Regions from separate parts of the Pseudomonas gozinkensis genome, predicted to be linked through region 2. Evidence: riboswitches for the same ligand, from Rfam matches in the RefSeq annotation. Region 2 holds a riboswitch; each other region holds the start of a gene.
The links. Region 2 has a riboswitch for cobalamin ahead of cobW (cobalamin biosynthesis protein CobW). Riboswitches for the same ligand answer to the same signal wherever they lie in the genome.
Positions count from the first base shown of each region.

Region 1: it holds a riboswitch for cobalamin, as region 2 does, so the genes downstream of both, cobO (cob(I)yrinic acid a,c-diamide adenosyltransferase) here and cobW (cobalamin biosynthesis protein CobW) in region 2, are expected to answer to the same signal.
Region 3: it holds a riboswitch for cobalamin, as region 2 does, so the genes downstream of both, IHQ43_RS13315 (TonB-dependent receptor plug domain-containing protein) here and cobW (cobalamin biosynthesis protein CobW) in region 2, are expected to answer to the same signal.

Region 1 covers NZ_CP062253.1:1,897,003-1,907,027, reverse strand. The annotation lists gene IHQ43_RS08610 (cobyric acid synthase) at 1-1,273, opposite strand, end outside; gene cobD (threonine-phosphate decarboxylase CobD) at 1,270-2,277, opposite strand; gene cbiB (adenosylcobinamide-phosphate synthase CbiB) at 2,270-3,178, opposite strand; gene bluB (5,6-dimethylbenzimidazole synthase) at 3,175-3,825, opposite strand; gene IHQ43_RS08590 (cobyrinic acid a,c-diamide synthase CobB) at 3,871-5,223, opposite strand; gene cobO (cob(I)yrinic acid a,c-diamide adenosyltransferase) at 5,220-5,831, opposite strand; cobalamin riboswitch at 5,913-6,138, opposite strand; gene IHQ43_RS08580 (hypothetical protein) at 6,305-6,889, shown strand; gene IHQ43_RS08575 (PQQ-dependent sugar dehydrogenase) at 6,955-8,268, shown strand; gene IHQ43_RS08570 (C40 family peptidase) at 8,334-8,870, opposite strand; gene IHQ43_RS08565 (C40 family peptidase) at 9,090-9,710, opposite strand; gene hda (DnaA regulatory inactivator Hda) at 9,925-10,025, opposite strand, start outside.
Region 2 covers NZ_CP062253.1:3,619,241-3,629,265, reverse strand. The annotation lists gene IHQ43_RS15955 (IS4 family transposase) at 1-665, shown strand, start outside; cobalamin riboswitch at 1,541-1,750, shown strand; gene cobW (cobalamin biosynthesis protein CobW) at 1,849-2,922, shown strand; gene cobN (cobaltochelatase subunit CobN) at 2,926-6,774, shown strand; gene IHQ43_RS15940 (magnesium chelatase ATPase subunit I) at 6,783-7,796, shown strand; gene IHQ43_RS15935 (vWA domain-containing protein) at 7,766-8,461, shown strand; gene IHQ43_RS15930 (phospholipase D-like domain-containing protein) at 8,502-10,025, shown strand, end outside.
Region 3 covers NZ_CP062253.1:2,992,911-3,002,935, reverse strand. The annotation lists gene IHQ43_RS13355 (aldo/keto reductase) at 1-293, shown strand, start outside; gene IHQ43_RS13350 (LysR family transcriptional regulator) at 366-1,301, shown strand; gene IHQ43_RS13345 (DUF2790 domain-containing protein) at 1,347-1,604, opposite strand; gene IHQ43_RS13340 (sulfite exporter TauE/SafE family protein) at 1,845-2,603, shown strand; gene IHQ43_RS13335 (pirin family protein) at 2,627-3,526, opposite strand; gene IHQ43_RS13330 (DoxX family protein) at 3,612-4,052, opposite strand; gene IHQ43_RS13325 (LysR family transcriptional regulator) at 4,226-5,143, shown strand; gene IHQ43_RS13320 (alpha/beta fold hydrolase) at 5,217-6,125, shown strand; cobalamin riboswitch at 6,191-6,396, shown strand; gene IHQ43_RS13315 (TonB-dependent receptor plug domain-containing protein) at 6,490-8,427, shown strand; gene IHQ43_RS13310 ((2Fe-2S) ferredoxin domain-containing protein) at 8,427-8,786, shown strand; gene IHQ43_RS13305 (ABC transporter substrate-binding protein) at 8,783-9,709, shown strand; gene IHQ43_RS13300 (hypothetical protein) at 9,809-10,025, shown strand, end outside.

The sequences.
Region 1 (10,025 bases), 1.7 Mb from region 2:
AGGTGCCGAAAATCTGCCCGTCGAGACTTTGCGCGCCGTCGCAACGACCGTCGTCCAGATGCACGGCAGGATTTTCCAGCGCCGCTCCCGTGGTCACGCCGGCATGAATTTCATAGCCGCTGACTTCGGCCTCTTCCAGCGCCAGACGCCCGCGCACATTGCGCAACTGCTTCTCGGCTTCGAGCTGCGTTTCAAACGCCAGCAGGCCGAGGCCTGCGCTGGAACCCGGCGCGCCTTCAAGGCCCAGCGGATCGTGCACCTGCTCGCCGAGCATTTGCAGACCGCCGCAGATCCCCAGCAATTTGCCGCCGTAGCGCAGGTGACGGCGGATGGCGGTCTCCCAGCCATTGGCGCGCAGATACGCCAGGTCGCTGCGCACGCTTTTCGAGCCTGGGAGAATGATCAGATCGGCCGGTGGAATCGCTTGCCCCGGGCCGATAAATTGCAGATCCACCTGAGGATGCAGACGCAGCGGATCGAAATCGGTGTGGTTGCTGATGCGCGGCAGCACCGGCACCACCACTTTCAGGACTTGCTCGGCCTTGTCGGTCTGGCGCTGGTCAATGCCGTCCTCGGCCTCCAGATGCAGGTCCATCACATACGGCAGCACGCCCACCACCGGTTTGCCGGTGCGCTGCTCCAGCCAGTCGAGGCCCGGTTGCAGCAAGGCGATGTCACCGCGAAAACGGTTGATGATGAAGCCCTTAACCCGTGCCTGTTCGCTCGGCGACAGCAGTTCCAGCGTGCCCACCAGATGGGCAAACACACCGCCACGATTGATGTCGGCGATCAGCAGCACCGGGCAATCCACCGCTTCGGCGAAGCCCATGTTGGCGATGTCGCCGGCACGCAGATTGATCTCGGCCGGCGACCCCGCGCCTTCGACCATCACCAGCGGATACGCGGCGCTCAAGCGCTCGTGGGAGGCGAGCACGGCCTGCATGGCGATGGCTTTGTAGTCGTGATAGGCGACGGCGTTCATGCTGGTGACCGCACGGCCATGAACGATGACCTGGGCACCGGTGTCGCTGTTGGGTTTGAGCAGCACCGGATTCATGTCGGTGTGCGGTTCAAGAAATGCTGCCTGGGCCTGCACCGCTTGCGCGCGACCGATCTCGCCGCCATCAGCAGTCACCGCGCTGTTGAGCGCCATGTTCTGCGGTTTGAACGGCACCACGGCAACGCCCTGACGGGTCGCCCAGCGGCACAGCGCCGTCACCAGCGTGCTTTTGCCGGCGTCGGAAGTGGTGCCCTGCACCATTAATGTGGTCATGCTGGTTTTTCCATGGAGCAATGCTTGGCGAATGCTTGCAGGGCTTGCTCAAGGCGCGCTTCGTCGGCGGCATCGGCGGGCAGCCCGAAACGCAGGCTGCTGTTGTGCGCGAACAGGCGCAGGAGAATGCCGCGCCGGGCCATGAATTCGTGCAACGCGGCGGCCTGTTCGGTGATCAGCCACTGAAACAGTGCGCAGCCGCCCTGCGGTTTGAAACCGGAACGTTCGAGCAGCGCAGCCAGCCGTTCGCTGGCCTCGTCGCTGCGGATGCGCTGACGCGTGTGGCCTTCGGTGTCTCGCAGGCAAGCCTGGCCGAGTACTCGGGTCGGCCCGCTGACTGCCCAGGGCCCGACCTGTTCGGCGAGCAACCGGAGCAACTTGCGCTCGGCCAGCACGAACCCCAGCCGCACACCGGCCAGACCGAAAAACTTGCCGAACGAACGCAACACGATCAGCCCCACTTGATGCGCATGCGGGGCGAGACTCAGTTGCGGCTTGTTGTCCATGAATGCTTCGTCGACCACCAGCCAGCCGCCACGCTGGGCCAGTCGTGCGTGCCAGTCGAGCAGACGTGCCGGGGTCAGGTTCAGGCCTGTAGGGTTGTTCGGATTGACCACCACCAGCACGTCGAGACTGTCGAGAAAGAAATCGACTTCCTGCTCCAGCACCTCGCGCACGATATAGCCGCTGCGCCGCCAGGCTTCAGCATGTTCGGCGTAACACGGCGACAAAACGCCTACCTTGCCGGCGCGGCGCAATCGCGGCAGCAACTGAATGGCCATCTGCGAACCGGCCACCGGCAGCACCTGGCTGGCACCGTAATAATCGCAGGCGGCCTGCTCCAGACCGTCATCGTTTTCCGGCAGGCGCGCCCAGGCCCGCAACGGAATCTCCGGGACCGGAAACGGCCACGGCGCCAGGCCCGTGGACAGGTCGAGCCAGTCTTCTTCCGCGATGCCGTATTCGAGCGCCGCCCTTCGCAACCGGCCACCGTGTTCAAGCATAGAATTCAGCCCCCACGCAGAGAATCAGCAGCCATAACCATACCCCGCGCTGGACCAATTGCCAGCCGCGATCAATGGAATCGGCATCCGCCGGCACGCCCTCGCCCAGTTGCGGGCGCTCGTGCAGCTCACCGTGGTAAATCGCCGGGCCGCCCAGCTCTACGCCCAAGGCACCCGCGCCAGCAGCCATCACCGGGCCGGCGTTCGGGCTGTCCCATTTCGGCGCCTGGGTGCGCCAGCATTTCAACGCGAGTCGGGTTTTGCCCAGCAGCGCGTAGGTCAACGCCACCAGCCGTGCAGGAATGTAGTTGAGCACATCGTCGATTTTTGCCGCTGCCCAGCCGAAACGCTCGAAGCGCTCGTTGCGGTAACCCCACATCGCGTCGAGCGTGTTGCTCAGGCGATAGAGCACCACCCCCGGCGCACCGGCCACGACAAACCAGAAAATCGCGGCGAACACCGCATCGCTGCCGTTTTCCAGTACCGATTCGGTGGCGGCGCGGGCGACGGCGGTGCTGTCCAGCTCATCGGTCTGACGGCTGACTAGATAACCTACACGCTTGCGCGCCTCTTCCAGGTCATCGGCGCGCAAGGCCTTGGCCACCGGCTCGACGTGCTCGCCGAGACTGCGCATGCCGAGGGCGCAATACAGCGCAAGAATCTCGACGATCCAGCCCACATACGGCGCCCAGGAAAACGCCGTGGCCAGCAGGGTCAGCGGCAATACCGCAATCACCCACGCGGTGACGCCATGGCTGCGCCAGCCACGACCAGCGCTATTGAAACGTTGCTCGATGCGCCCGGCGAAATTGCCGAACGCCACCAGCGGATGCCAGCGTTTCGGTTCACCCAGCAGCGCATCCAGCGCAACCGCGGCGACACTCAATAACGCCACACTCATTGACTCACTCCCCAATAATTTTCATACAGCAGCTCATTGAGCGGACGCGCCTGTGCCCACCCTTCGAGTACCAGCATCGGCGCCGGATAGAATTCCTTGACCGGCCCCAGACAAAGAACCGCCAGCGGCTTGGCCCCGGTCGGCAGTTTCAGCAGATCGGCCAGCGCCTGCGGTTCGAACAGCGACACCCAGCCCATGCCCAGGCCTTCGGCACGCGCGGCGAGCCACAGGTTCTGGATCGCGCAGGACAGCGACGCCATGTCCATTTCCGGCAGCGTGCGACGGCCGAAAATATGCCGCTCGCGATCGTCCATCAACGCCGCCACCAGCACTTCAGCGCAATCGTTGATGCCTTCGACCTTGAGCTTCATGAACTCGTCGCTGCGCTCGCCGAGGGCTTCGGCGGTGCGCACGCGCTCTTCTTCAACAAGGTTCTGGATCTGGCCACGCAAGGCGCGGTCGCTGATACGGATGAAGCGCCAAGGCTGCATCAGGCCGACGCTCGGTGCCTGATGTGCAGCTTCGAGCAGTCGGCGTAACAGTTCAGGCTCGACCGTGCCGCCGCTGAAGTGACGCATGTCGCGGCGTTCGGCGATGGCGCGGTAGACCGCTTCGCGCTCGGCGTCAGTGAAGGCGTTGTCGGTCATGGCCCCATCGCTGGCAAGCCAGCTCCCACAGGAGATTGCGTTTCTTCAGACATTACACCCGCCCACTGTGGGAGCTGGCTTGCCAGCGATGGGGCCCTCATGGTTCGGCGCAAACAATGTTGCGATAGCCTCTGGATTTGACGGGAAATAGAAGTGCACATAGGAGGCGGTCATCCGCCCTTCCCGGTAAACCGCTTCCGCGCCGCGCCCGCCGTTGGGGCTGTGGCCACGGGCAATCGGCGTCAGTTCGGTGGTGGTCAGGGAATGGTGATAGGTGTGGCCGCGCAACAGGCCTTCCGGCAGGTCGACCTCTTGCAGCGCCAGTGCGGCGAGGCGCTTTTGCATCACGGCGTCGCCACTCAACAGGCCGACCAAATCAGCGCGGGTGCCTTCGACATCGGTCAGCGAGTCGAGCAGATAAAGCATGCCGCCGCATTCGGCGAGCAACGGTTTGCCGGCCGCATGGTGCGCTCGAATTGCGTTGAGCATGTCGGCGTTCTGCGACAGGGCAACGTGGTGCAATTCCGGATAGCCGCCGGGCAAGTACAAGCTGTCAGCCTCAGGCAATTGCGTATCGCGGATCGGCGAGAAGAAACTCAATTGCGCACCCATCGCCCGCAGCAGATCGAGACTGGCGCCGTAGGTGAAAGCGAAAGCTTCGTCCCGGGCGACGGCAATTCGTACGCCTTCGAGCAGTTTTTCGGTCTCAACGATTTCAGGCGCAGCGAATTCCACGGCCGGTGGCAGCGCTACCTCGCAAGTGCCGGCCAGCGCTTCGGCGGCGGCGTCGAGGCGTACGTCGAGGTCATTGAGTTCGCTGGCCTGCACCAGACCGAGATGGCGGCTTGGCAGTTCGATCCCGGTTTCCCGGGACAACGCGCCATACCAGCGCAAACCTTCGGTGAGGCTGCCTTCCAGCAATTGCGCATGGCGCACGGTGCCGACGCGGTTGGCCAGCACGCCGGCAAACGGCAAGTCCGGCTGATAGCGCGCCAGGCCCAGGGCCAGTGCGCCGAAGGTCTGGGCCATGGCTGTGCCGTCGATCACACCGAGCACCGGTACGCCGAAATGCCGCGCCAGATCGGCGCTCGACGGCGTGCCGTCGAACAGGCCCATCACACCCTCGATCAGGATCAGATCGGCTTCGGCGGCGGCTTCCCACAACAGGCGTCGACTTTCCTGCTCGCCGACCATCCACATGTCCAGTTGATAGACCGGCGCACCGCTGGCGCGCTCGAGGATCATCGGGTCGAGAAAGTCCGGGCCGCACTTGAACACGCGAACCTTGCGCCCCTGATTGCGATGCAAACGGGCCAGCGCAGCGGTGACGGTGGTCTTGCCCTGACCGGAAGCCGGCGCGGCGATCAGTACCGCCGGGCAGTGACGTGGTTGATTCAAAGTTCGACGCCTTTCTGCGCTTTGATGCCGGCCTGGAAGGCGTGCTTGATCATGCCCATCTCGGTGACGGTGTCGCCCATCTCGATCATTTCCGGCTTGGCGGCGCGACCGGTGACGATCACGTGCTGCATCGGCGGACGGGCCTGCAGATCGCTGAGCACCTGATCCAGATCGAGGTAACCGTGCTTGAGGGCGATGTTCAGTTCATCGAGCACCACCAGACCGATCGACGGATCGCGCAGCAGCTCGCGGGAGACTTCCCAGGCCGCTTCGGCGGCGGCTATGTCGCGCTGGCGATCCTGGGTTTCCCAGGTGAAGCCCTCGCCCATCACATGAAAACGCACTTGCTCGGGGAAGCGGCGGAAGAACAGCTCTTCGCCGGTGCTGTTGCGGCCCTTGATGAACTGCACCACACCGCACTGCATGCCGTGACCCATGGCGCGGGCGAGCATGCCGAATGCCGAGCTGCTCTTGCCTTTGCCGTTGCCGGTCAGCACCAGCACCAGGCCGCATTCGTCTGGCGAATTGGCGATGCGTTCGTCGATCACGGCTTTTTTGCGCTGCATGCGCGCCAGGTGGCGCTCGTCGCGCTCGGGGGAATCAGTCATGGGGGAGCTCTCCGTTGAGGCTGGATAACGGCGGGCAGGCACAAGAATAGACGGCAACAAGCCTGGCATCGCCCACCGTGATGCCGCTGGATGGATCAGGCCGGTCTCCGGGCTCATGAGCGGCTGGTGCCTGGCTGCGCGCCTTCCCGCATTTACGCAGTGGCATCAGACGCAGCTTTTACTCATTTACCGTTGCGGGGGCAGCGCCGGGATCGTGAGGGTTCTTCGCTTCAAGACCCGCCTCACCGGCTTCCCTGTTTCACTCTGTCGACATGCGCCACAGAGCACCTGAAACAAGCCGCGAAGGTTAGAGGGTTGGGGGTGGAGCGTCAATTGAAGAGGGGCTTGTACGGCGAATAACTGCCGCCGATCAATTAACTGACGCCAATCTTGTGCCACACTGTCAGCAGTGATATCAAAGAGCCATGCTTTTTGACTGCAGAGAGCACATCACAATAACAAGGGAGAGCACCATGCAAGGCATGATCATCAGCAACCCGCGGCTGGAATTCCTGCGCCCGGTGCTGGAACGCTGGTTTGACTGTATCGACCGTTACAACGCCGTACGCGGCGACAGCGACACCCCCTACTGGCACGACGAGAAAGCCAACCTTGGCCTGCTGTCCGCCGCCGCATGGATGGCCGAACTGGTCACCCTGCGCGACACTGCCACCCGCAAGCAGAACGAAGAAGGCGAGCGCAACGCCCGCGCCGACCTGTTTATTGCCGGCGCCGACGATCGCGCCTTCATCCAGGCCACCCAGCGCTGGCCACGCGTCACCAGCCTGAATCTGACGCAGGCCCTGGCGGATATCACCAGCGACGCCAAGCGCATCAGCTACGCCAGCGACCTGAAACTCGGCTGCCTGTTCGTCGCCCCGCAAAAGGCCCAGCACAGCGCCAGTCCGGAAGAGCTGCAGGACATGGTCGATGACCTGCAAAAGGAACACACCTGCGCCGTCGCCTGGTACTTTCCCTACGCCTACCGCAAATTGCGCAGCGAAGCCGGCAACTATCACCCCGGCATTGCCATGCTGTTCAAGGAAGCCCGCGGCTGAGGGTTGAACCATCGGGCTTGTGCACTCCTCTATGATTAAGAATGCATTTATAGGGAAGATCAGCAATGCGCAAGCCCCAGCTCGTTTTCGTCATCGTGCTCGCCGGAGGGCTCGCCGCCTGTGGTGAATCCTCCAGCCTGCAAGTCTCCGACGGCACCGGCCCGTCACCCAAATTGCCCGAACCGAACAAGACCCTGATCCCGACGGTGAACATCGCCCCGGCCATCGGCTGGCCGGCCGGCGCGAAACCGACGGCAGCGACAGGCACACAGGTAGCAGCGTTTGCCGAGAATCTCGATCACCCTCGCTGGCTGTATGTGCTGCCCAACGGCGATGTGCTGGTAGCGGAAACCAACGCCCCGCCCAAACCCGACGACGGCAAGGGCATTCGCGGCTGGGTAATGAAGAAAGTCATGGGCCGCGCAGGTGCTGGCGTCCCCAGCCCGAACCGCATCACCCTGCTGCGCGATGCCGATCATGACGGCGTGGCCGAAACCCGCACGGTTTTCCTGCAAAACCTCAACTCGCCGTTCGGCATGACCCTGGTCGGCAACGATCTGTACGTCGCCGATACCGATCGCCTGCTGCGTTTTAACTACGAGCCCGGCGCAACCGAAATCAAGAGCCAGCCAATCAAGGTCGTCGACCTGCCGGGCGGCACGCTCAACCACCACTGGACCAAGAACGTCATCGCCAGCAAGGACGGCAGCAAGCTGTACGTCACCGTCGGTTCAAACAGCAACGTCGGCGAAAACGGCCTGGATCAGGAAGAAGGCCGTGCGGCGATCTGGGAAGTGGATCGCGCCACCGGCAACCACCGGATCTTCGCCTCGGGCATCCGCAACCCGAACGGCCTGGCCTGGGAGCCACAAACCGGCGCACTGTGGACCGCCGTGAACGAGCGCGACGAAATCGGCAGCGATCTGGTGCCGGACTACATCACCTCGGTCAAGGACGGTGGTTTCTATGGCTGGCCGTTCAGCTATTACGGCCAGCACATCGACGTGCGCGTCGAACCACAGCGCCCGGACATGGTGGCCAAGGCCATCGCTCCCGACTACGCCGTCGGCCCGCACACCGCGTCACTGGGCCTGACCTTCGCTGAAGGGAATCGCCTGCCGGCGCAATTCAAGGAAGGCGCATTCATCGGCCAGCACGGCTCGTGGAACCGCAAGCCGCATAGCGGCTACAAGGTGATCTTCGTACCGTTTGCCGCTGGCAAGCCGAGCGGAACACCGGTGGACGTGCTGACCGGATTCCTCGACAAGGATGAAAACGCTCTGGGTCGCCCGGTCGGCGTGGTGATCGACCAGCAAGGTGGATTGCTGGTGGCGGATGACGTGGGTAACAAAGTGTGGCGAGTATCAGCGACCCGCTAGCGTATTGCAGGCATTAAAAAACCCGTGGGAGCCATTCAGCTTCCACGGGTTTTTATGTATCCGGGCTACGGGTTGTGCGCCAGATGCTCTGGCTGCAGAACACGCTTGGCGCTCAGATAGGCTTTCTGCCAATACGCCTTCGACAGGCTGTCCAGCTTCACCGTACCACCGGTGGCCGGCGCATGAACGAAGCGCCCTTCCCCGACGTAGATCCCCGCATGGCTGACCTGTGAGCCGCCATTGGTGGCGAAGAAGATCAGGTCGCCGGTCTGCAACCCTTCCTTGCCGACGTTCGGCGCCTGCATCACGATCATCTCGCGGGTCGAGCGCGGCAGGCTGATACCGGCGGCATCGCGGTAGACGAAACCAATCAGGCCGCTGCAATCGAAGCCCGAATCCGGCGTATTGCCACCCCAACGATAAGGCGTGCCCACCAGCCCGAGCGCGCGGAACAGCACGTCTTCGGCAGCGGGTGAAAAGGTCTGGGAGGATCCGAACACGATCGGAGCGCGCACCACCGGCGCAGGCGGTGGAGTGCGGCTGGCGCAGCCGCTGAGCAGCGCTGCGAAGAACATCAAGGCAAAGCGGGCCGACATCGTCATATGCAGAACATCCTGATCTGGCTGAGGCTTTGACTGCCGATTCGACAGAAAACAAAACCGCCTGCGTTTGGACGCAGGCGGTTTGCCATCAATATAGATCAGGATTCTAGCGGCTACGCGGCAAACTTCAAGTAAGACTTTAACTTCACCTTGTAAAGTTTAGGTCTATTGCCTCCGAAGGGCCGCGTTGTCGCCACGAGCGTGGCGACAATCGAGCGATTACTTGCGAGCGGTAACCACGGTCGGAGCGTTCGCCAAAGCGCGCTTGGCTTCGATGAAGGTCTTGCTCCAGTAGCTGTCGCCCAGGCTGTCGATGCGAACACCGCCGCTGCGACGAGAGCTGGAATGGATGAACTGGTTGTCGCCCAGGTAGATCCCGGCGTGGCTTACACGACCGCGACGACCATTGGTGGCGAAGAACAGCAGGTCGCCCGGCTCGAGGTTGCTGCGCGAAACCAGCGGCGCATCAACGTTGATCATTTCGCGGGTAGAGCGCGGCAGGTTCATGCCGGCTTCTTCGCGGAACAGGTAGCCGATGAAACCGCTGCAATCGAAACCGGCTTCAGAGGTACCACCGAAACGGTAACGGGTACCGATCAGGGACATACCGCGTTCGAGGATGCTGTCGGCCAGAACCGGAAGCTGGTATGGCTTCTTGCCGTTGAAGTCGGCGAGTTCTTTTTCGGTGTCCAGCTCTTCCTGGTAAATAACGGAAGACTGGGCGGTGGCAGAGTTTTTAGCCTGTTGTTGCTGCTCTTGATTAACAGGTGAATGAGCAGCGCAACCGAACAACAGGGTGACGAGTGCGAGAGGCACGAGGGGTGCGAAGCGCTTTAGCATGGGCACGACCGTGGCTGATAGTTGTAAAGAAGCCGAGACTATGCCCGCTATCAGCCTCATTTGCAAATTCAATCGATCTTTTTGTGACTTCTCGGTTTCTCGTTAACATCTAAGCGCTTAAGCCTATTTGAATCGAGACGCAGCCTGTGCAACCCACAGGAAAGCGGGTTTTCTGGCGCCTGAAATATGCCGAAACCGGCTGAAAGCCCCGGTTTTACCAGCCCAGGGTTTCTTTCAGGAAAGGAATGGTCAGCTTGCGTTGGGCCTGCAAAGAGGCCTGATCGAGCTGCTCCAGCAGATCGAAAAGCGCGCTCA
Region 2 (10,025 bases):
TGATTCAGGAGGGGCAGTGGCAAGAACCAGTGCCTGTGAGTACGGGCACTGTGCGTGAGCAGATTATTCAGGTCAGAGGCGGTTACCAGTGTCGGCGTGTCGAACTGACGCTTCACTCGCCAACGGACTCGGGTGACAGCAGCTTGATGTTCTGGAGCAATCTGCCTGACAGCGTCAGCGCGCAGCAGATCGCGGAACTCTATCGCCGCCGCTGGAGCATTGAAGGCATGTTCCAGCGACTGGAAGCAATCCTGGAAAGTGAAATCGAAACCCTTGGTAGCCCAAAGGCTGCCCTGCTCGGGTTTGCTACTGCGGTTTTGGCCTACAACGTCCTGGCCGTACTCAAGCGAAGCGTCGAGCAAGCCCATCAGGCTTCCCAGCCTGAGGGCTGGGAAGCCTCAACCTATCACTTGGCGGTTCAGGTCCGCAGTGGCTATGAAGGTCTGCAAATTGCGCTGCCCTCGGAATGCTTTCCCGTCGTACCTCTGGAAAAACTGGCCCAGCGCTTGTTGGAACTGGCCAGAAACATCCAGCCAAAACAAGTTGCCAAAAGTCCCCGGGGCCCCAAGGTGCCCAAACCCAAAACATGGGTGCAAGGCGCTGCGGTGCATGCGCATGTTTCAACGGACCGGGTAATCAAGGCCGCCAAAACGAAAAGACCTTGAAAGGGATGGCCCTGACGGCGGGTCACTTTTTCCAAACGCCGAAAAAGTAACCAAAAAGGCTGCACCCTGACGTACGGCCCCTCGCTGAGGCTCGGGGTTCCTTCGCTCCGGGATTGATCCGGGGGCATCGCCTACGGTTTGCTTCTCTGCACCTCCTCTCGATGTGTTTGGCTTCGCCAAACGGTCGCTGCGCTCCCACCCCCGGATCAATCCCTCCACTCAGCCTGCCGACGGGCCCTGCGATCAAAAGCGGTACTCGAGCTAACGCTCATCGTTTTGAGTGGGGGGGGCGGGGCGTGTTCGGCTTTGGTTTTGTGGTGGGCTTACCCCTCACCCCAGCCCTCTCCCCGAGGAGAGGGAGCCGATTTCTGTGCTTTTCAAAGTCTGAGTTCAACGCGGTATCGCAAGTCGGCGCAACTCTCCCAATCAACTCGGTCGGTTCCCTCTCCCTACGGGCGGTCCGACGTTTCGGGAGGGCTAGGGTGAGGGGCTCTTGATCTGGCCTTTGCTCTGGCTCTGGCTCTGGCTTTTGATTTTTTGCCCCTTCGGCAGGCCGAGCGGAGGTGTTCATCAGGGGGTAGGCGCGCAGCGCCGTGCGGCGAAGCCGCATACATCGAGAGGAGGTGCAGCGAAGCAAACCGTAGGCGATGCCCCCTGATGGACACCGTAGCGAGGGAACACTGAGCCTAAGCGAAGTGCCGTACGCCGGGGCGTAGACTTTTTGGTTACTTTTGGCTGGGCCGGCATTCCGGGCGTTTGTCAAAAGTGACCCGCCGTCAGGGCGGAACCCTAGGAAGCCGTTACCGCAGCAACGGATATGCTCACAAAACCCAAAACCAAAAAACAACGGCCATTGACCCATCACGAACCCATGCGTAGCCTTGCGCTTTCGAGGTTCTTCGGCCCACGCCGAAGCTAAGAAGGGAACGCGGTCCAAGCCGCGGCTGCCCCCGCAACTGTGAACGGTGCTGTTCGCTGCCACGCCACTGCCAACTCAATCCAGAGCCAGCGGGAAGGCGCAGCGAATACCGGGCCAAGGCCCGAACACCGTCAGCCAGGAGACCTGCCTCGTCACAGATTCTCACTTTCAACCGGGCGGGGTGATCCGGTGGCGAACTCTCCAGGCACGCACTTGCGTGCCGGTCTCGTCCCGTATGCCCGCCACCTTGCCAAAGGGCATCCGATGAAAACACTGGCCAAACTCCCCGTCACCATCGTCACCGGCTTCCTCGGCTCGGGCAAAACCACCTTGCTGCGGCACATGCTCGACAACGCGCAAGGCCGCCGCATCGCGGTGATCGTCAACGAGTTCGGCGAGCTGGGCATCGACGGTGAAATCCTCAAGCAATGCACCATCGGCTGTACCGAAGAAGAAGCCACCGGTCGTGTCTACGAACTGGCCAACGGCTGCCTGTGCTGCACGGTTCAGGAAGAGTTCTTCCCGGTGATGCGCGAACTGGTGGCCCGTCGCGGCGACCTCGACCACATCCTGATCGAAACCTCGGGCCTGGCCCTGCCAAAACCACTGGTGCAAGCCTTCCAGTGGCCGGAAATCCGCAGCGCCTGCACCGTTGACGCCGTGATCACCGTGGTCGACAGCCCGGCCGTGGCCGCCGGCACTTTCGCCGCGTTCCCGGATCAGGTCGATGCCCAGCGCAAACTCGACCCGAACCTGGACCACGAATCGCCGCTGCACGAGCTGTTCGCCGACCAACTGGCCAGCGCCGACCTGGTGATCCTCAACAAGGCCGACCAGACCAGCCCTGAAGACCTCGCTCGCGTGCGCCTGGAAGTCGCCGAAGAGCTGCCGCCGGCGGTGAAAATCATCGAAGCCAGCAACGGTCGTCTGCCGCTGGACGTGCTGATTGGTCTGGGTGCCGGTTCCGAAGAACACATCGACAGCCGCCACAGCCATCACGATCACCACCACGGTGAAGGCGATGACGATCACGACGACCACGATCACGACGCTTTCGACTCGATCTCCATCGAACTGCCACAAGCCGACGAAAGCCTGTTGCTCGACGCACTGACGCAACTGGTGGTGCAGCACGGCATTCTGCGGGTCAAAGGTTTCGCGGCAATCCCGAACAAGCCGATGCGTCTGCTGATCCAGGGCGTGGGCACGCGTTTCGACAAACACTTCGACCGTCAGTGGGGCGCCGATGAAGCGCGTGTGACGCGTCTGGTGTTGATCGGTCAGGAACTGGATGCCGCCCAGCTCGAAGCGCAACTGCGCGCCGCGCTCAGCGTTTAAGCCATGCACCTGCTCAGGACCCAGCCCGGCGGTTTCGTGTCGGATGACAACATTGCCGACCTTGGACAAACCCCCGCCGAGCTGGTGATCCTGTGCAGCGGCGATTCCAGCCTCGCGCTGCTCGCCGAAGCCGCGCAGCAACTGCCCGAGGATTACCCGAGCGTGCGGCTGGCCAACCCGATGCAGGTGCAGAACCATGCGTCGGTCGATCTGTACGTCGATGAAGTGCTGCGCCATGCCAAGGTCATTCTGATCTCGTTGCACGGCGGCATCGCTTATTGGCGTTATGGCGTCGAGCGGCTGGTCGAGTTGTCCGAACGTGGCGTGCAGGTGATTCTGGTACCGGGCGATGACCGGCCCGACCCGGAGCTCAGCGACCTCAGCACCGTCGGCGCCGAAGATCGCGACCGGCTCTGGCAGTTTCTGCGTCAGGGCGGCATGGGCAATGCGCTGGACTTTTTCCGCTGTCTGGCCAATCGCTGGCTGGCACGGGATTACGTGTGGGGCGAGCCGCAGACGCTGCCGCGCACGGCGATTTACCACCCGAACAAAAACACCGCCGCACTGAGTGACTGGCAAGCCGATTGGCTGCCCGGTCAACCGGTGTCGGCGGTGTTGTTTTATCGCTCGCATTTGCAAGCGGCGAACACGGCGTTTATCGACGTGTTCTGCCAACGGCTTCAGGCTGCCGGACTCAATCCGTTGCCGATCGCCGTGGCCAGTTTGAAAGAGCCCGGCTGCCTGTCGGTGGTCGAGGACTGGCTGGATGAAGTCGAGGCCTCGGTGATCTTGAACACCACCGGTTTCGCCCAGTCCAGCCCGGAGGCGCCGCATCTGCGGCCGTTCCGTCGCAATATTCCGGTGATCCAGGCGATCTGCGCCCAGGACAACGAGCCCGGTTGGCGCGAAAGCGAGCAGGGCCTCGGTCCGCGGGATCTGGCGATGCACATCGCCTTGCCGGAGCTCGACGGTCGGATCATCAGTCGGCCGATCAGTTTCAAGGATCTGGCCTGGCGCAGTGAGCGCAGTCAGTCCGATGTCGTGTGTTATCGGGCGCAGCCTGAACGTATGGATTTTGTGGCTGAACTGGCGCGACGCTGGGTCGAACTGGCGCGGGTGCCGAACGCTGAAAAACGTATCGCGCTGATCCTCGCCAATTACCCGACCCGGGACGGACGCATCGGCAACGGCGTGGGACTCGACACGCCGGCTGCCGCGCTGAATATCCTCCGGGCGTTGCAGGCTGAAGGTTATCCGTTGCCGGCCGAATTGCCGGACAGCGGCTCCGAGCTGATCCGGCAACTGCTCGGCGGCGTCAGCAACGATCTCGATACGCTCGACCAGCGCCCGTGCCAGCAAAGCCTGGCGATGAACGATTACCTGAAGATGTTCAACGCGCTGCCCGAAGCCAATCGCACGGCGGTGCTGGAACGTTGGGGGTCACCGCAAAACGATCCGATGTGCCGTGACGGGCGGATGATGATCGCCGGCCTGCGGTTTGGCCTGACCTTCGTCGGCATTCAACCGGCGCGGGGTTATCAGGTCGATCCGAGCGCGGTGTATCACGACCCGGACCTGGTGCCGCCGCACGCGTACCTCGCGTTCTATTTCTGGCTGCGCCAGATCTACGGGGCTCATGGCGTTATCCACGTCGGCAAGCACGGCAATCTCGAATGGCTGCCGGGCAAAGGTGTGGGCCTTTCGGAGAACTGCTGGCCGGACGCGCTGCTCGGGCCGCTGCCGAACATCTATCCGTTTATCGTCAACGACCCGGGCGAGGGCGCTCAGGCCAAACGTCGCACCCAGGCGGTGATCATCGACCACTTGATGCCGCCGCTGACCCGTGCCGAAACCTACGGGCCGTTGCGCAATCTGGAACTGTTGGCGGACGAGTATTACGAAGCTCAGTTGCTCGATCCGCGTCGCGCCCGTGAATTGCAGCGGGACATTCTGCAACTGGTGCGTGACACGCAGATTGATCGTGAATTGCAGCTGGACGAAGGCCTCGACAGCGACGCCGATGCGGCGATCTGGCTGCCGCGTCTGGACACTTATCTGTGTGATCTGAAGGAATCGCAGATCCGCGATGGTCTGCACATTTTTGGCGAGTCGCCGACCGGGCGTTTACGCATCGACACCTTGCTGGCGTTGCTGCGGATTCCGCGTGGCGACGGCAAAGGGGCGCAGTCGAGTCTGTTGCGGGCGTTGGCCAAGGCGTTTGAATTGGGATTCGATCCGCTGGATTGCGCATTGGCTGATCCTTGGACTGGCCCGCGTCCATCGGAGTTGCTGTCGGTCAGCGACGAGGTCTGGCGCACGGCGGGAGATACCCGTGAACGCCTTGAGCTGTTCGCGGCTCAATCGATCTCGCACGCCGTGGGTGATTCCTGTGGGAGCGAGCTTGCTCGCGAAGGCGGTATGTCAGTACCAAAAATGTCGACTGACACGACGCCTTCGCGAGCAAGCTCGCTCCCACAGGGTCCTCACTGGTCTGAGGTAAGTGCCATCCTTGTTCACCTGCGTGAGGTCATCGCCCCACGCCTCGACGCCTGCGGCCCAGCGGAAATGCACGGCTTGCTCGACGCGTTGAGTGGCCGATTCGTCCCGGCCGGCCCGAGCGGCGCGCCAAGTCGCGGGCGCCTCGATGTACTGCCAACCGGGCGCAATTTCTATTCGGTAGACGTGCGCAACCTGCCGACCACCACGGCCTGGCGGATTGGCTTCCAGTCCGCGACCCTGATTCTCGAGCGACACTTGCAGGACCACGGCGACCATCTGCGCCAGCTCGGCCTTTCGGTCTGGGGCACCGCGACCATGCGCACCGGCGGCGATGACATCGCCCAGGCCATGGCGCTGATGGGCGTGCGTCCGGTGTGGGCCACTGGCAGTCAGCGGGTCGATGATTTCGAGATTCTGCCGCTGAGCCTGCTCGATCGGCCTCGGGTCGATGTCACGCTGCGGGTCTCCGGGTTTTTCCGCGATGCGTTCGCCAACCTGATTCGCCTGTTCGACGCCGCCGTACAAGCCGTGGCAGAACTGGACGAGCCGGACGATCTCAACCCGCTGGCCGCCAAAGTGCGTGCCGAACGTGAGGCGCTGCGCCAGTCCGGTCTGGATGAAGACGCTGCCCGGCGTCAGGCTGGCTGGCGAATTTTCGGTGCCAAACCCGGTGCTTATGGCGCGGGCGTACAGGGCGCCATCGACGGTCGCCTGTGGCAAACCCGCGAGGATCTGGCCGAGGTTTACCTGAACTGGGGCGCCTACGCTTATGGCGGTTCCGACGAAGGCACCGCCGCCCGCGAGCAATTCGTCCAGCGCCTGAGCCAGGTGCAGGCCGTGCTGCAAAACCAGGACAACCGCGAGCATGACCTGCTCGATTCCAACGACTATTACCAGTTCCAGGGCGGCATGCTCGCCGCCGTGGAAAGCCTGCGCGGTGAAGCGGCGGCCAGTTATCACGGCGATCACAGTCAACCGGACTTGCCGAAGATCCGCACCCTGAAAGAAGAGCTGAACCGGGTGATCCGTTCCCGGGCGGCGAATCCGAAATGGATCGACGGGATCAAGCGCCACGGCTATAAAGGCGCGTTCGAACTGGCGGCGACGGTCGATAACCTGTTTGCCTTCGACGCCACCACGCAACTGATCGACGATCACCAGTACGCGTTGCTGGCCGATGCGTATCTGCTGGACCCGGCGACCCGCGACTTCGTGCGCGAGCATAATCCCCACGCGCTGCGCGACATGACCGAACGCATGCTCGAAGCGCAGCAGCGCGGGATGTGGCAGGAACCGGGCGCCTATAAAGAGGCCCTGGAAAACCTGCTGCTGGACACAGAAGAAGAGAGCTGAGACTGAACATGACCGACACCCCGCATTTCCCGCTCTCCGCCGTGGTCGGCGCCGATGATTTGAAACTGGCGCTGTACCTGACGGCCATCGACCCGAAGATCGGCGGCGTGCTGATCGAAGGCCCGCGCGGCATGGCCAAATCGACGCTGGCCCGGGGTCTGGCGGATCTGTTGGCCAGCGGTCAGTTCGTCACCTTGCCATTGGGTGCGACTGAAGAACGCCTGGTCGGTACGCTGGATCTGGACGCGGCGTTGAGCGACGGTCGTGCGCAGTTTTCTCCCGGTGTGTTGGCCAAGGCTGACGGCGGCGTGCTGTACGTCGATGAAGTGAATCTGTTGCCGGATCATCTGGTGGATCTGCTATTGGACGTCGCGGCCAGTGGCACCAACCTGATCGAGCGGGACGGCATCTCCCATCGGCATTCTGCAAAGTTTGTTCTGATCGGCACGATGAACCCGGAAGAGGGGGAATTGCGTCCGCAGTTGCTTGATCGCTTTGGCCTCAACGTCGCGCTTGGCGGTCATACGGCACCGACCGAACGTGGGCAGATCATTCGTCGCCGGCTGGATTTCGACAGCGATCCGCAGGCGTTTTGTGCGCAGTGGGAAACCGAGCAGCAAGCCCTGCGCGAGCGCTGCGAGAACGCCCGCAAGGTTTTACCGGGTATTCCGCTGGATGACGCGGCGCTGGCGCAAATCACCGAGCGCTGCTTCAAGGCAGGCGTCGACGGCTTGCGCGCCGATCTGGTCTGGCTGCGTGCGGCGCGGGCGCATGCCGCGTGGCGGGGGGCCGAGGCCATCGCCGAGCAAGACATTGATGCTGTGGCTGAGTTTGCCTTGCGTCATCGTCGTCGCGAACAGCCTTCATCCAGTACGCAGCCACCGGCGCAATCGCCGTCCGGCACTAACGCCGAACCGAGTGAAGGGCAGGGCCAGTGGGGCGAAATGCCGGCCCCAGCCCTCGCTACTGGCGCACGCCGCGAAGTGCCGACCTGGCCGCCACACCTACAAAAAAAGCCTTAGGCATTCGCCCCCGATCCGACGCGGGGGCGAATGCCAGACCCCGCGCCGGACGCCTCGATAACGGCCGCCAGGGCAAGCGTCACGCCGCACGCAGTGGCTCGGTGAACTGGCCGGGAACCTTGCTCAATGGCCGCCCGAAAACCCGGGCGGATCTGCTGTTTCAACTGCGCACCCGCACGCCCCATGAACTGTGGCTGGTGATCGTCGATGCCTCGGCCTCGACCCGTCGCCATCAAGCCTTGAGCGATGCCAAAGGCGTGCTTGCGCAACTGTTCGACGACGCTTACCGGCAACGCGCACGGCTTGCATTGTTGACCGCTAGCGGCGCGGTGCCGAAATGGCAGGTGCAAGGGCTGAAGGCCTCCAGCGGATTGCGCGCGTGGCTCGATGGATTGGGCGCGGGAGGCGGCACGCCTCTGTTGGCAGCGCTGACAGAAGCCGGGCATTGGCTGGCGGTGCGGCGCAAGCGTTTCTCCGCGGAGCAACAACGGTTGCTGGTGATCACCGATGGCCGTTTGAAAGACTGTCCGGAACTGCCAGCGCTGGCGTGTCCGGGCCTGTTGATCGATATCGAGCGCGGGCCGATCCGGCTGGGCCGCGCGAAACAATTGGCGACAGCACTGGACGCCGATTACCGACATATCGACGAGTTGTTGTCGGTCTGAGGGCTATGCTGCAGTAAGGCCCAATCACAGGGAGTGAATCATGCGCGTACTGGTCGCCAATCCGCAGGACGATTTTCGCGTCAAGGCCTACGCCGGCACCAACGGCGTGCTGCTCGCCATGGACCTCGCCGAATCCCGCCGCAAAGGCCTGCTGGGGTTTGCCATCGAGAAGCAGCAAGGCGACAAACCGTGGCTGTTCCTGTTCAACAGCCTGACCTTTCCCGGCAAGGTTCACACCTTCGCGCAGTTCCACGCCACGCCGAGCGACAAGGCACCGCTGCAGAAATTTCGCTGGGCCGATTACGCGGTCAATCCGGGCATGACGATTCACTATCGCGTGCACCTGGCCTATGGCACGCCGGATGCGCCGCAACTGGGTGAAGCGCTGGAGCTGACAATCCGCTCCGACGACGGCCATCCTGCCAACCAGGGCGTGACCTTCAACCGCGCCGTGGCCGCGAGCCAGGCGTTTCAGCGCAAATTCCCCGATCTCGACGCACAGATCAGTGCCAACAAGAACATGCCCATCGAAGCCTGGCCCGACGCAGCGCGTCAGTGGCTGGAGAACGGTCTGCTCGGGCGCCTGCAAGGGTTTATCGAACGTGCCTTGGACAGTCGGTGGGCGCTGGACATCGCAATCTATGAATACCAGTTGCAAGCCATCATCGACACGGTGAACGCGGCGTTCGATCGCGGTGTTCAAGTGCGCGTGCTGTATCACGCCCGGCCCGACGACGAAGACACCACGATCAACGAAGCCAGCCTTGCGAAACTGCCGGCGACCAGCAAACGGGGGCGGGTCACTCACAACATTTTCCATAACAAGTTCATCGTCCTCAGCCACCTCGACGGAGGCGGTGAGCGCCAGCCGCAAGCGGTGCTTTGCGGCAGTACCAACTTCACCGCCAACGGCGTGTACCGCCAGGCCAACGTGGTGCATGTGCTGGACGATTCGGCGGTCAGCGCGAGTTACCTGAAAACCTTCGAGCAGATCTGGGCCGAGCCGGCGGACGTCGGCGCCACCCGCGACTGGATCACCCAACACAACCCGATGAACCCGGCGCAGCCGTTGTTCGCCGGGTTTTCACCGCGCACCGGCGGCGCTGATCTGCGGGAGTTCGTCGATATCATCGAGGGGGCGAAAAAAGACCTGCTGTTCGTCACCGCATTCGCCTTGCCCGACGCGATTCTCAACGCGTTGCTCGGCCAGCCCCACGACGACATCCTGCGCTACGGCCTGCAAAACACGGTCAGCCGCATCACCGGGTTTCACGCTGACCGGACTGCCGAGTTCGCCGCCACTGCGTTGCTCAACACCGGGCTTGAGGGCTGGCTGCGGGAGAACATGAAAGGTCAGAAAGGCAACCTGCTGGTGCATACCAAAGCGGTGGTCACCGACTTCACCAGCGACAGCCCGACCATCATCAGCGGCAGCCACAACCTCAGCACCTCGGCCAGCAACGGCAATGACGAGAACTACCTGATCATTCGCGGCGATACCGATCTGGCGGACCGCTATGGCCTGGAATTGCTGCGGTTCTACGAGCATTACCGTTTTCGCTAT
Region 3 (10,025 bases), 630 kb from region 2:
TCGCCCCGCTGGGGCATGGCATGGAGCCGAATGTACTCGACGATTCCGTGCTCACCGGAATCGCCCGGCACGTACAGAAAACCCCGGCGCAAGTCGCTCTGGCCTGGGCGGTGCAACGGGGTACGGCGTTCCTGACGACCTCGGCGAACCCGAGCCGGATTCAGGAAAACTTCGATATCGCGACCTTGCCGCACCGGGCGATGCGCGAGATCAAGGAAGAGATCACGACGCGGATCCGCTTCAATTCCGTGGTCGAGACCGGCGTACCCGGTTTCATTCCCCGCAAGAAGTGACGCATGGCAAAGGGGCGGCCTCCTGCGAGGTCGCCCCTATACTCTTTCCACCTGACTGTTGAGACGACACCGATGGACGTCTTCCAAAGCATGCGCTTCTTCATCGCCGTCGCCCAAAGCGGCAGCTTCACCGCCGCTGCCGAGCTGCTGGACACCAACACCACCAACGTATCCAAAGCCATCTCCGCCCTCGAAGCGCGCCTGCACACACGGCTGATCAACCGCACCACCCGCCGTCTGGCCCTGACCGAAGCCGGCGTGCGTTATCTGGAGCGCTGCGAAAAAATCCTCGATGACGTGCGCGAAGCCGACGAAGAAGCCGGCACCGCCCAGACCCTGCCCGTCGGCCGCCTGAAGATTCACACCATGTCGGCCATCGGCAACCACTACGTGATCGACGCCATCGCCCGCTATCGCGAAATCCACCCCACGGTGATGTTCGACCTGACCCTGACCAACCGCGTCCCGGACCTGCTCGAAGAAGGCTTCGACATGTCCATCGTGCTGGCCCGCGACCTGCCGGATTCCGGCTTCGTCGCGCAACGCCTGGGCATCACCTACAGCATCCTCTGCGCCTCACCCGCCTACGTGGCAAAGCGCGGCCAGCCGCAAACCCCCGGCGAACTCTGCGAACACGAGTGTCTGCGCATCGTCAACACAGTGATGCCGGTGGAAAACTGGACATTCGAAGGGCCCGCAGGCATGGAGACCATCACCATCCCCGTGTCGCCCTTTCACATCAACACCGCCGACGGCATGACCATCGCGATCAGAAAAGGCATGGGCATCGGCATTCAGCCAATAGCATCGGCCGTGGATGGTTTAAGGGCGGGAACCTTGGTGCGGGTATTGCCGGAGTATCGGCTGGAGGAGTTGAACCTGTTCGCGATCTATCCGTCGCGCAAGTTCGTCGATGCGAAGATCAAGACCTGGGTGGAATTTCTGAAGCAGTCGATCCCGCAATTGCTGGCATCGGATGAAGAGGTTGTCGGAGCGAAAGCGCTTTGAGTGCAGCAGACATGGAGTGTCGACCCTCCATCCCCTGCACCGGACTCAACTGGAACAGCCAGTGCCCATCACTTGATATTGCAGAACGTGGCGCTCGCCATGGGAATCTTCGTAGGTCATCTGCACCGGCACCGGGGCGCATTCGTTGGCCGGTTCGGTGATGGAAATGACGTGCTCGATGTCCAGATTGGTCGAAGAACTGTAGGTCTCGACCGGGATATTCGCCGCGTCCGCGTTATCGGCGTAAGCGTGCGCACCGAAACTGCCAAGCATTAAAACCAGCGCGATTTTCTTGAGGCTCATGATGTTCACCGTCTCGTTGAGGACCGTGTTTGTTCACGGGTTGGAGACGATGCTAAGGGGTGGGGTGATGCTGAAAAATCGGCAGGCTGGACAAACACTGTTGCCGGATTTCGTATGAATGCGTGCGGTGTATTTTTTAATACTGAACCATGAAAAAATCCTGAATCTGTAACTGTTCATCCGGCAAACCACGAGCGAAATTAGGCCACTCCCCAGCCTGAAGTGAAGTGAGCACGCACCGTGGAACTGACCGTCAGCACTCTCCTCGTCACCTTCGCCGGTGTGTTCCTGATCTGCTTCATGAAGGGCGCATTCGGTGGCGGCTTTGCAATTGTCGGGATTCCGCTGCTGTCGCTGGTGATGGATCCGATCACCGCTGGCGGACTGCTCGCGCCGTTGTTCGTCGCCATGGATCTGTTCAGCCTGCGCTACTGGAAGCCTTCCACCTGGTCAAAACCGGATCTGAAGTTGTTGGTGCCAGGATTGATTGTCGGCATCGGCGCCGGTTATTTGCTTTTCCGGGTACTGGATCACCGCGCCATCGCCATTGTCATGGCAGCGGTCACGTTGTTGTTTGTCGGTTTGTGGTTCAAGGCGGGTGCCGAGGTCCACGTGAAGCCGCGTTCGTCGCCCAAAGCGGTGGCCGCCGGTATCACTTCGGGCATCACGACGATGGTTGCACACTCCGGTGGACCGCCGCTGGCGATCTATCTGCTGCCACTGGGGTTGAGCAAACAGATGTATGCCGGCACGACCAGCCTGTTTTTCACGGTGGGCAATCTGCTTAAAGCCGTACCGTGGCTGCTGCTGGCCAAACCCACGGGCAACGTGCTGACGTTGATGCTCGTCAGCCTGCTCGCCGTACCCTGCGGCGTCTGGCTGGGCTGGCGGCTGCACGCCCGGCTGGATCAACGCCAGATGTACCGCGCGTGCTATGGCTTGCTGGTGGTCACGGCGCTGAAACTGTTGTGGGACGGTGTGGAGGGGTACATGGCCTGAACGGAGCTCAGGCCAGATCCGGATTATTTGAACACCGGCACGGCAACCGACTCATCTGACTGCTGAAGATACTCACGCAACCGCCCACCGATTTCCGCAATCTTCGCCTCTCCTTCTCGCAAGGCCTCGGGGTTGGTGTGTACGGAGTAATTTCCCAGCGCCAGTTCAAAGGGGTGAGGCTGCGCCGAGCCGATCACGAACACAGTGTCTTCGCGCAGGGCCTTCAGCGTCACGGCGCCGTTGCCGGGTTCGAAGACCGCCATTTCACCGGCGCTGACCAGATCGGGTGCCGCCAGCAATCCACGGCTGACGCTCAACCATAACGATTCGTGACCTTCAGGTGGCGTGTAAGTCCAGGTCTCTCCGAGGCCCAATGTGACCAACAGATAATTCATTCCCGCCGGCGCCCGAACCGGGCTCTGGACACCCTGGTGCAGGCCGAGAATCACCCGTGCCGGCCCCACTTCGGGCATCGCGCCGGACGCCAGGTACTGGCTGTCGACACTGGCGTTTTCCAGCGCTGGCGGCAGCGCCACCCACAGTTGGAACCCCTGGATCCGCTCGGAAGTGCCGACCGACATTTCCTTGCCGTGCCAGACCCCGCCACCCGCGCGCATCCACTCGACGCCGCCGTAGTCGATCATGCCCTTGCCCGAATCGGCATCCTCGAAACGCAAGTTGCCTTCGGTAATCAGCGTGACCGTGGCGATCCCCGAGTGCGGGTGCATGGGCATGCGGTTGATGAACGAGGCTTCACCTTCAAACAGATCGAGGAACACAAACGGCTTGATCAACTGGCCCAGATCCGAAGGGCTCATCAACCGGACAATCGAGCCATGCCCGTTGCCGCTGGTACGGTAGCGGATGGCACGAAGGGTATCGGGTTCGCGGGTGTAGCCAGAAAGTTGTTGCTGGACGGTCATGATGATTACTCGATTCTGTTGCGGGGGCGCTCAACAAACAGGCTGAAGCGCGGTGAAGGAAGCGACCCTTCACCGCGCACGAGGATCAACCGCGGCGAGCGTCGAGGCTGAAGCGGCCGGCGCCGAAGGCCACGACCTGCAACAGGCCACCCGCCATCGCGATGTTTTTGAAGAAGTGGATGAACTGGTTCTGATCGGCCAGTGCACTGTGGAAGGCCAGCGCAGTGAACACGCTGAACAACGCCAGGACGGCGGCGACGGTGCGGGTGCGGTATCCGGCGATCAGTGCTAGGCCACCGCCGACTTCGACGATGATCGCCACGGCCAGCGCCACTTGTGGAAGCGGCAGACCCACCGAGCCGATGTAGCCGATCATCATGGCCGGCGCAGCCAATTTGGAAAAACCGGAAAGGATGAAAATCACACTGAGCAATACACGACCGATCAGCGCGGCCGAAGCCTGTTTCACGTCGGAATGATTCTGGTGAGCAGAGGTGGATGCAGCGAGATTTGCGGAAGACGTCATCAGGGCATTTCCTTCAATGAGGGTGCGATTCGACCTGAATCGCCCGGGTGAAGAAATGTTGCGCCTCGGCTACTCATCTGAATAGCCGACTAATTTAGATCATTAGTGTCGATAAAATAGATAAGCTGCTCACCTCAGACGAAGGACTTCAATCGTAATTCGAGGAACCCGGCATGATCTCCGACCCAGGCACACCGACACTCGATCAACTGCGCGTCTTCCTCACCGTCGTGGAAGTCGGCAGTTTTGCAGGGGCTGCGCGCAAACTTCACCGGGCCACCTCGGTGATCAGCTATTCGATCGCCAACCTTGAAATGCAGCTGGGCGTGACGCTTTTTGATCGCCAGACCACCCGTAAACCGCAACTCACCGAAGCCGGGCGCACCGTGCTGGCCGAAGCCCGGACCATCGCCAACGGCGTGCATGGCCTGCGCGCCAAGGTCAAAGGCCTGCTTCAGGGGCTGGAAGCCGAGGTTCACGTGGTACTCGACGTGATGCTTCCCGCCGAACGGATCGTGGACGCGCTCAAAGCCTTTCAGGAGGAATTCCCCACGGTTGCCCTGCATTTGCACATGGAGGCCCTTGGCGCCGTGACCGAGCGAGTGATCAACCGCAACGCAGTCATCGGTGTGAGCGGCCCCATGAATGAAAGCATCGACGGCATTGAAAGAGTCGGCGCCGGCAACGTCGAGTTGATTCCCGTCGCCGCGCCAAATCATCCGCTGGCCCTGGCCGAACAGAACGCGCCGGGAGCCGGACGCGAGTTCACGCAACTGGTGCTGTCCGACCGCTCGGAACTGACTAAGGGCAAGGAGTTTGCGGTGCTCAGCAACCGCACCTGGCGGCTGGCGGATCTGGGCGCCAAGCACATGTTGCTGCGCGAAGGCATTGGCTGGGGCAACATGCCGACGCCGATGATCCAGGAAGATCTGGACAGCGGCCGGCTCGTGCCACTGAACCTGCCGGAATACACCAGCGGCAAATACCCCTTCAGCATCATCTACCGCTCGGACCTGCCACCGGGCCCCGCCGCACGCTGGTTGATCGAGCGTTTTGTTCAACAAGGTGCGGCGCTGCAGGCAACCCGTTGAGCAGCGGCTGAAATGCACGTCGGGACAGGACAAATCCGTCTACGCTCCAGCCACCCCCTCTGGAGTGAACGCCATGATCCGCGCCCTGCTCACCGCTTCCCTGCTGCTGGCCCTGAGTGTTCCGGCCCATGCCGACGTGACGCCCTTCCCTGCCTCGTTCCGCACTCAGGACATCGCCGTGGATGGCGCAAAAATCCACACGCGCATCGGCGGCAAAGGCCCGGCGGTGGTGCTGTTGCATGGTTTTGGCGACACCGGTGACATGTGGGCGCCGCTGGCGGCGGATCTGGCGAAGGATCACACCGTGGTGGTGCCGGATTTGCGGGGCATGGGCCTGTCGTCGATCCCGGCCGATGGTTACGACAAGAAGACCCAGGCCGGTGATATTCGCGCGGTGCTGGCTTCGCTGGGCATCGAGCATTCGGTGGTGATCGGCCACGACATCGGCACCATGGTCGCCTTCGCCTACGCCTCGCGGTATCCGCAGCAGACCGATCGCCTGGTGGTGATGGACGCGCCCGTTCCGGGGATTCCGCCGTGGAATGATATCGTGCGCTCGCCGATGCTCTGGCATTTCGATTTCGGTGGACCGGATGCAGAACGGCTGGTGGCCGGGCGTGAGCGCATCTACCTCGACCGCTTCTGGAACGAGTTCGCCGGCGACCCGAAAAAGGTCGACGAAGCCACCCGCCAGCACTACGCCAGACTCTACGCCCGGCCCGGCGCCATGCACGCGGCGTTCGCCCAGTTCCGCGCAATCCGCCAGGACGCGGTGGACAACGAGGCGTCGATGAAGACCAAACTGAAGATGCCGGTGCTGGCGATCGGCGGCGAGAAGTCCTTCGGCAACAACGAAGCCATCGTGATGCGCAATGCCGCCGACAACGTCACCGAACTGGTGGTTGCCGGCGCGGGGCATTGGCTGATGGAGGAAGCGCCCGTCGAAACCACTCAAGCGATTCGCAGGTTTATCGCGCAGTAACCTGAAAAGAGCCCTCGTCATCCTCGACACGTGCGGGTAGTTGACGCACGCCCACCCGAATGTTCAGATGCCGCCCTGTTTCAGGTGTCCCATGCCGCCGTGCATGGGGTGAAACGGGAAACCGGTACGTTCTTTTCGAACAAGTCCGGTGCTGCCCCCGCAACGGTAGGCGCGTGATGCTTTCGACACACCACTGTGGCCAGACGGCCATGGGAAGGTGAAAGCGTCCATACGCGCGAGCCCGGAGACCGGCCTGAGATGTCTGTTTGGCAAAATCCTGCGGTGGGCGGGCATGGGCCGGTGTCGGCGTGTGCGCGATGCCTTCTCCTGCATGCTCTTCTGCGAAGATCCTTTCGAGAAGACAATGATCAAACCTTTCAACTCTCCGGCTCCATCCCTGTTGTTCGGCTGCCTGTTCAGCCCCCTGTTGCTGGCGGATGACACGCCGCTCGAACTCCATCAGCAAATCGTTTCCGCGCCGTCCGTGGAGTCCACCACCGTGGCCGACATGGCGCAATTCGGCAGCAAGGTCGAGATCGTCACCCGCGAGCAGATCGAGCGCGCCGGCCCCAGCGCCGATGTCAGCCGCGTAATGCAGATGTTCATTCCCGGCCTGTACGTCGCGCCGAAAAACGGCCCGTTCGACTACGGCACTTATTCCCTGTTGGGCGGGCGCAACGACGACACGCTGATCCTGCTCGACGGCGTGCGCCTGAACAATCGCCTGTACGGCGGTTTGTACCTGGACACGCTGCCGGCCAACGCTATCGAGCGCATCGAAGTGCTCAAGGGTGGGCAGAGCCTGTTGTTCGGCACCCAAGCGGTGTCGGGGGTGATCAATATCGTCACCCGCAGCCCGCAGAGCCGCAAAGCGTCCGGCGAAGTGAACATGGGTCTCGACACCTTCGGCGGAACCACCGGCGATGCGCGGGTCGAGAATATTTTCAGCAACGGTTTCGGCGATCTGGGTTTGCTGGCCTACGTCAGCCATAACGTCTCGGACGGCTATCAGCCGTTTCGCAATCGCGACCTGAAAAACGTCACCGAGAAGAAACGCGCCTATGAAGTCACGACCTTCGGCGGCAAGGCGATTCAGTCGTTCGGCGATGACAAACGCCTGGAGCTGTTCTACCAATACGCTGACGCCAACCTCGATTTCGCCCGCCCGGTCGACAACCACAAGACCACCAACGACCGCATCCAGCAGATCGCCACGGCGACCTTCGAGCAGACTATCAACGAGCGCCTGAGCTACTTCGTCAAAGGTCATATCAACGACTGGGACACTCGCTACACGCGCATCAACAACACCGCCAACGGCGGCACCAGAACCATCAACCACAACGACTATTGGGGCTTCACCGACTGGGGCGTGCAGGCCGAAGGCAAGGCTGAACTGCCCGGCGGCCACGTGCTGGTGTTCGGTACGGACAACCAGTGGTTCAAGGGTCAGGACGACGTGCTGATCATCGACAACGACAAGGCCGAAGCCCACGCGCTGTACACCCAATTGCGCCCGCAGATCGACGCCCTGCCAGACTGGCACCCGAGCATCGGCATCCGTCACGAAGCCATGGGCGGTGGCGACAGCGCCACGGTCGGCATGCTCACGTCGCTGTACGACCTCAACGAAAACTGGGCCCTGCGCGGGCAGTACGGCACGGCCTACAAACTGCCGAACGCCGAGCAATTGTTCGTCAACGAACCCGGCGACGAGTTGGGCAACCGTAATCTGAAACCGGAGAAAAGCCGTAACGCCGAGCTCGGTCTGGATTACAAAGGCCTGCTGCTCGACCGTGAGTTCAGCGCCAGTGTCACCCTGTTCAAACGCAAGATCGACGACCTAATCACCCTCGACGATATCCAGTGGGTCAACGGCCAGGGCCGGGTGCAGATGCGCGGTTTCGAGGCGGACGCCAGACTCGCGCTCAACGAGCAATGGAGCCTGCAGGCCGACATGACCCGCAACCTCACCGAGTCGCGCGCCGGCGTCACGCTGAACGATGTGCCGAGCTTCTTCGCCCGTTCACGCATTGGCTATGAGTCGGTCGACCGGATGTGGGGCGCCGGCGGTGCGATCCGTTACATCCGCGATGTCATCAGCTCGAAACAGGTCGAGTACGGTCATTATACGGTGGTGGATGCCGACGCTTATCGCTACCTCGATGGTGCCCATCAGCACCGGGTAAGCCTGCTGGTGGAGAACCTGTTCGACCGCGACTACGTCACCAGCCGCTCGAACAACGTCGACAACCTCGGGCGGCCGTTCACTTCCGAAGTTCGCTACACGTACCGCTTCTGATGGCTGACATCATCACTACCGACGGCGTCGATTCGCATCCGGACTGGTCGCATGTTCCCGAGCATGCGCGCCACGTATTCCTCTGCACCGGCCCGCGCTGCACCCAGCGCGGCGCCTTGCAGTTATGGAAAACCCTGCGCCGGCATCTGCTGGCGCATGACCGCATAGAAACGCCGGGCGGCGTTCTGCTGACCCGCACTCATTGTCAGTTCCCGTGCAACCTGGGGCCGATCGTGACGGTGTACCCGGAAGCCTGTTGGTATGGCGTGCGCAGTCACGCGGATGCACAACGGCTGGTCGAAGGGCATCTGGTGGGCGGTGAAGTGGTCGAGGATCTGCTGATCAGGGCGCGCCCATGAGAAAGCTCGTTTTTTGGGGCGCCCTGCTCTGCGCATGCCCCGTTTGGGCCGACAGTTACCGCAACTGTGGCGAGACCTGGAACGCACCGGCCGCACCACCTTCGCGGATCGTCGCCCTCAATCAGCACGCCGCCGATCTGGTGCTGGCACTGGGTGCGAGCTCGGCGCTGGCGGGCGTCGCCTACCTGGATGACACTGGTGCGTCGCAGTCCGAGTATTTCGGGGCGCCAGTGATTGCGCCGCGCTATCCGTCGAGCGAAGTGCTGTACGCGCAGAGGCCGGATCTGGTGATCGGCGGGTTCGCCTCGGCCTTCGGCCATGGCGTGACGTCGCGCAGCGGGCTGGGGCGCAACGGCGTGGCGTCCTATCTGCTGGAGTCGGCGTGTAACGGGCACTCGCTCGACTACTTCGAACACATCCGCAACGACCTCTCGACCCTCGGTGCGCTGCTGCACAAACAGCCGCGAGCCCGGGAACTGAGTGATGCGCTGGACGCCGATCTGAACCGCGCGAGAGCTTTGGCCGGCTCAGGCAAACCGCTGTCGGTGTTCTATCTGGACAGCGAGGTCAACGGCCTCGACAGCGAGGGCCGACGGGGTTTCGTCACTCCGCTGCTGGCTGCTGCCGGGGCGCGAAACCTGTTTGCCGACATCAACCAGTACCGCGTGACCGTGAGCCGCGAAACCCTGCTCACCAGTGATCCGGACGTGATCCTGTTGGCCGATGCGCAATGGTCGCCGGCCAGTCGCAAGCGTCAGTTGCTTAGGCAGGATCCAGTGTTATCGACCCTGCGCGCAGTGCGCGAGAACCGGATGATCGACATTCCCTTCACCCATTTGCTGCCCACAGTGGACAGCGGCCGCGTGGCGCTGGGATTGGCGCAGCAGTTCAGAGCGCTCCGGGCGACCGAGCCCAATCATTGACTGCATCAATAACAACCATTAATTCAATGAAGTTCTCATATCGAATCCAAAGCGTAGGATCTGCTCCATACCAACCCACTGCACACGGAGTACAGAACCATGAAACGCCAAACCCTCTTCGGTATCGCCTTCTCGCTCTTCGCCCTGAATGCTTTTGCGGCGACTGAAACCGACCCACTGTTCAGCGATGCTGTTGCCTCTGCGACTCAAACTGATCCACTCTTCAGTGATGCCGTTGCTGCTGCGACCCAGACTGATCCGCTGTTCAGTGACGCTGTTGCCTCTGCGACTCAAACCGATCCGCTGTTCAGTGATG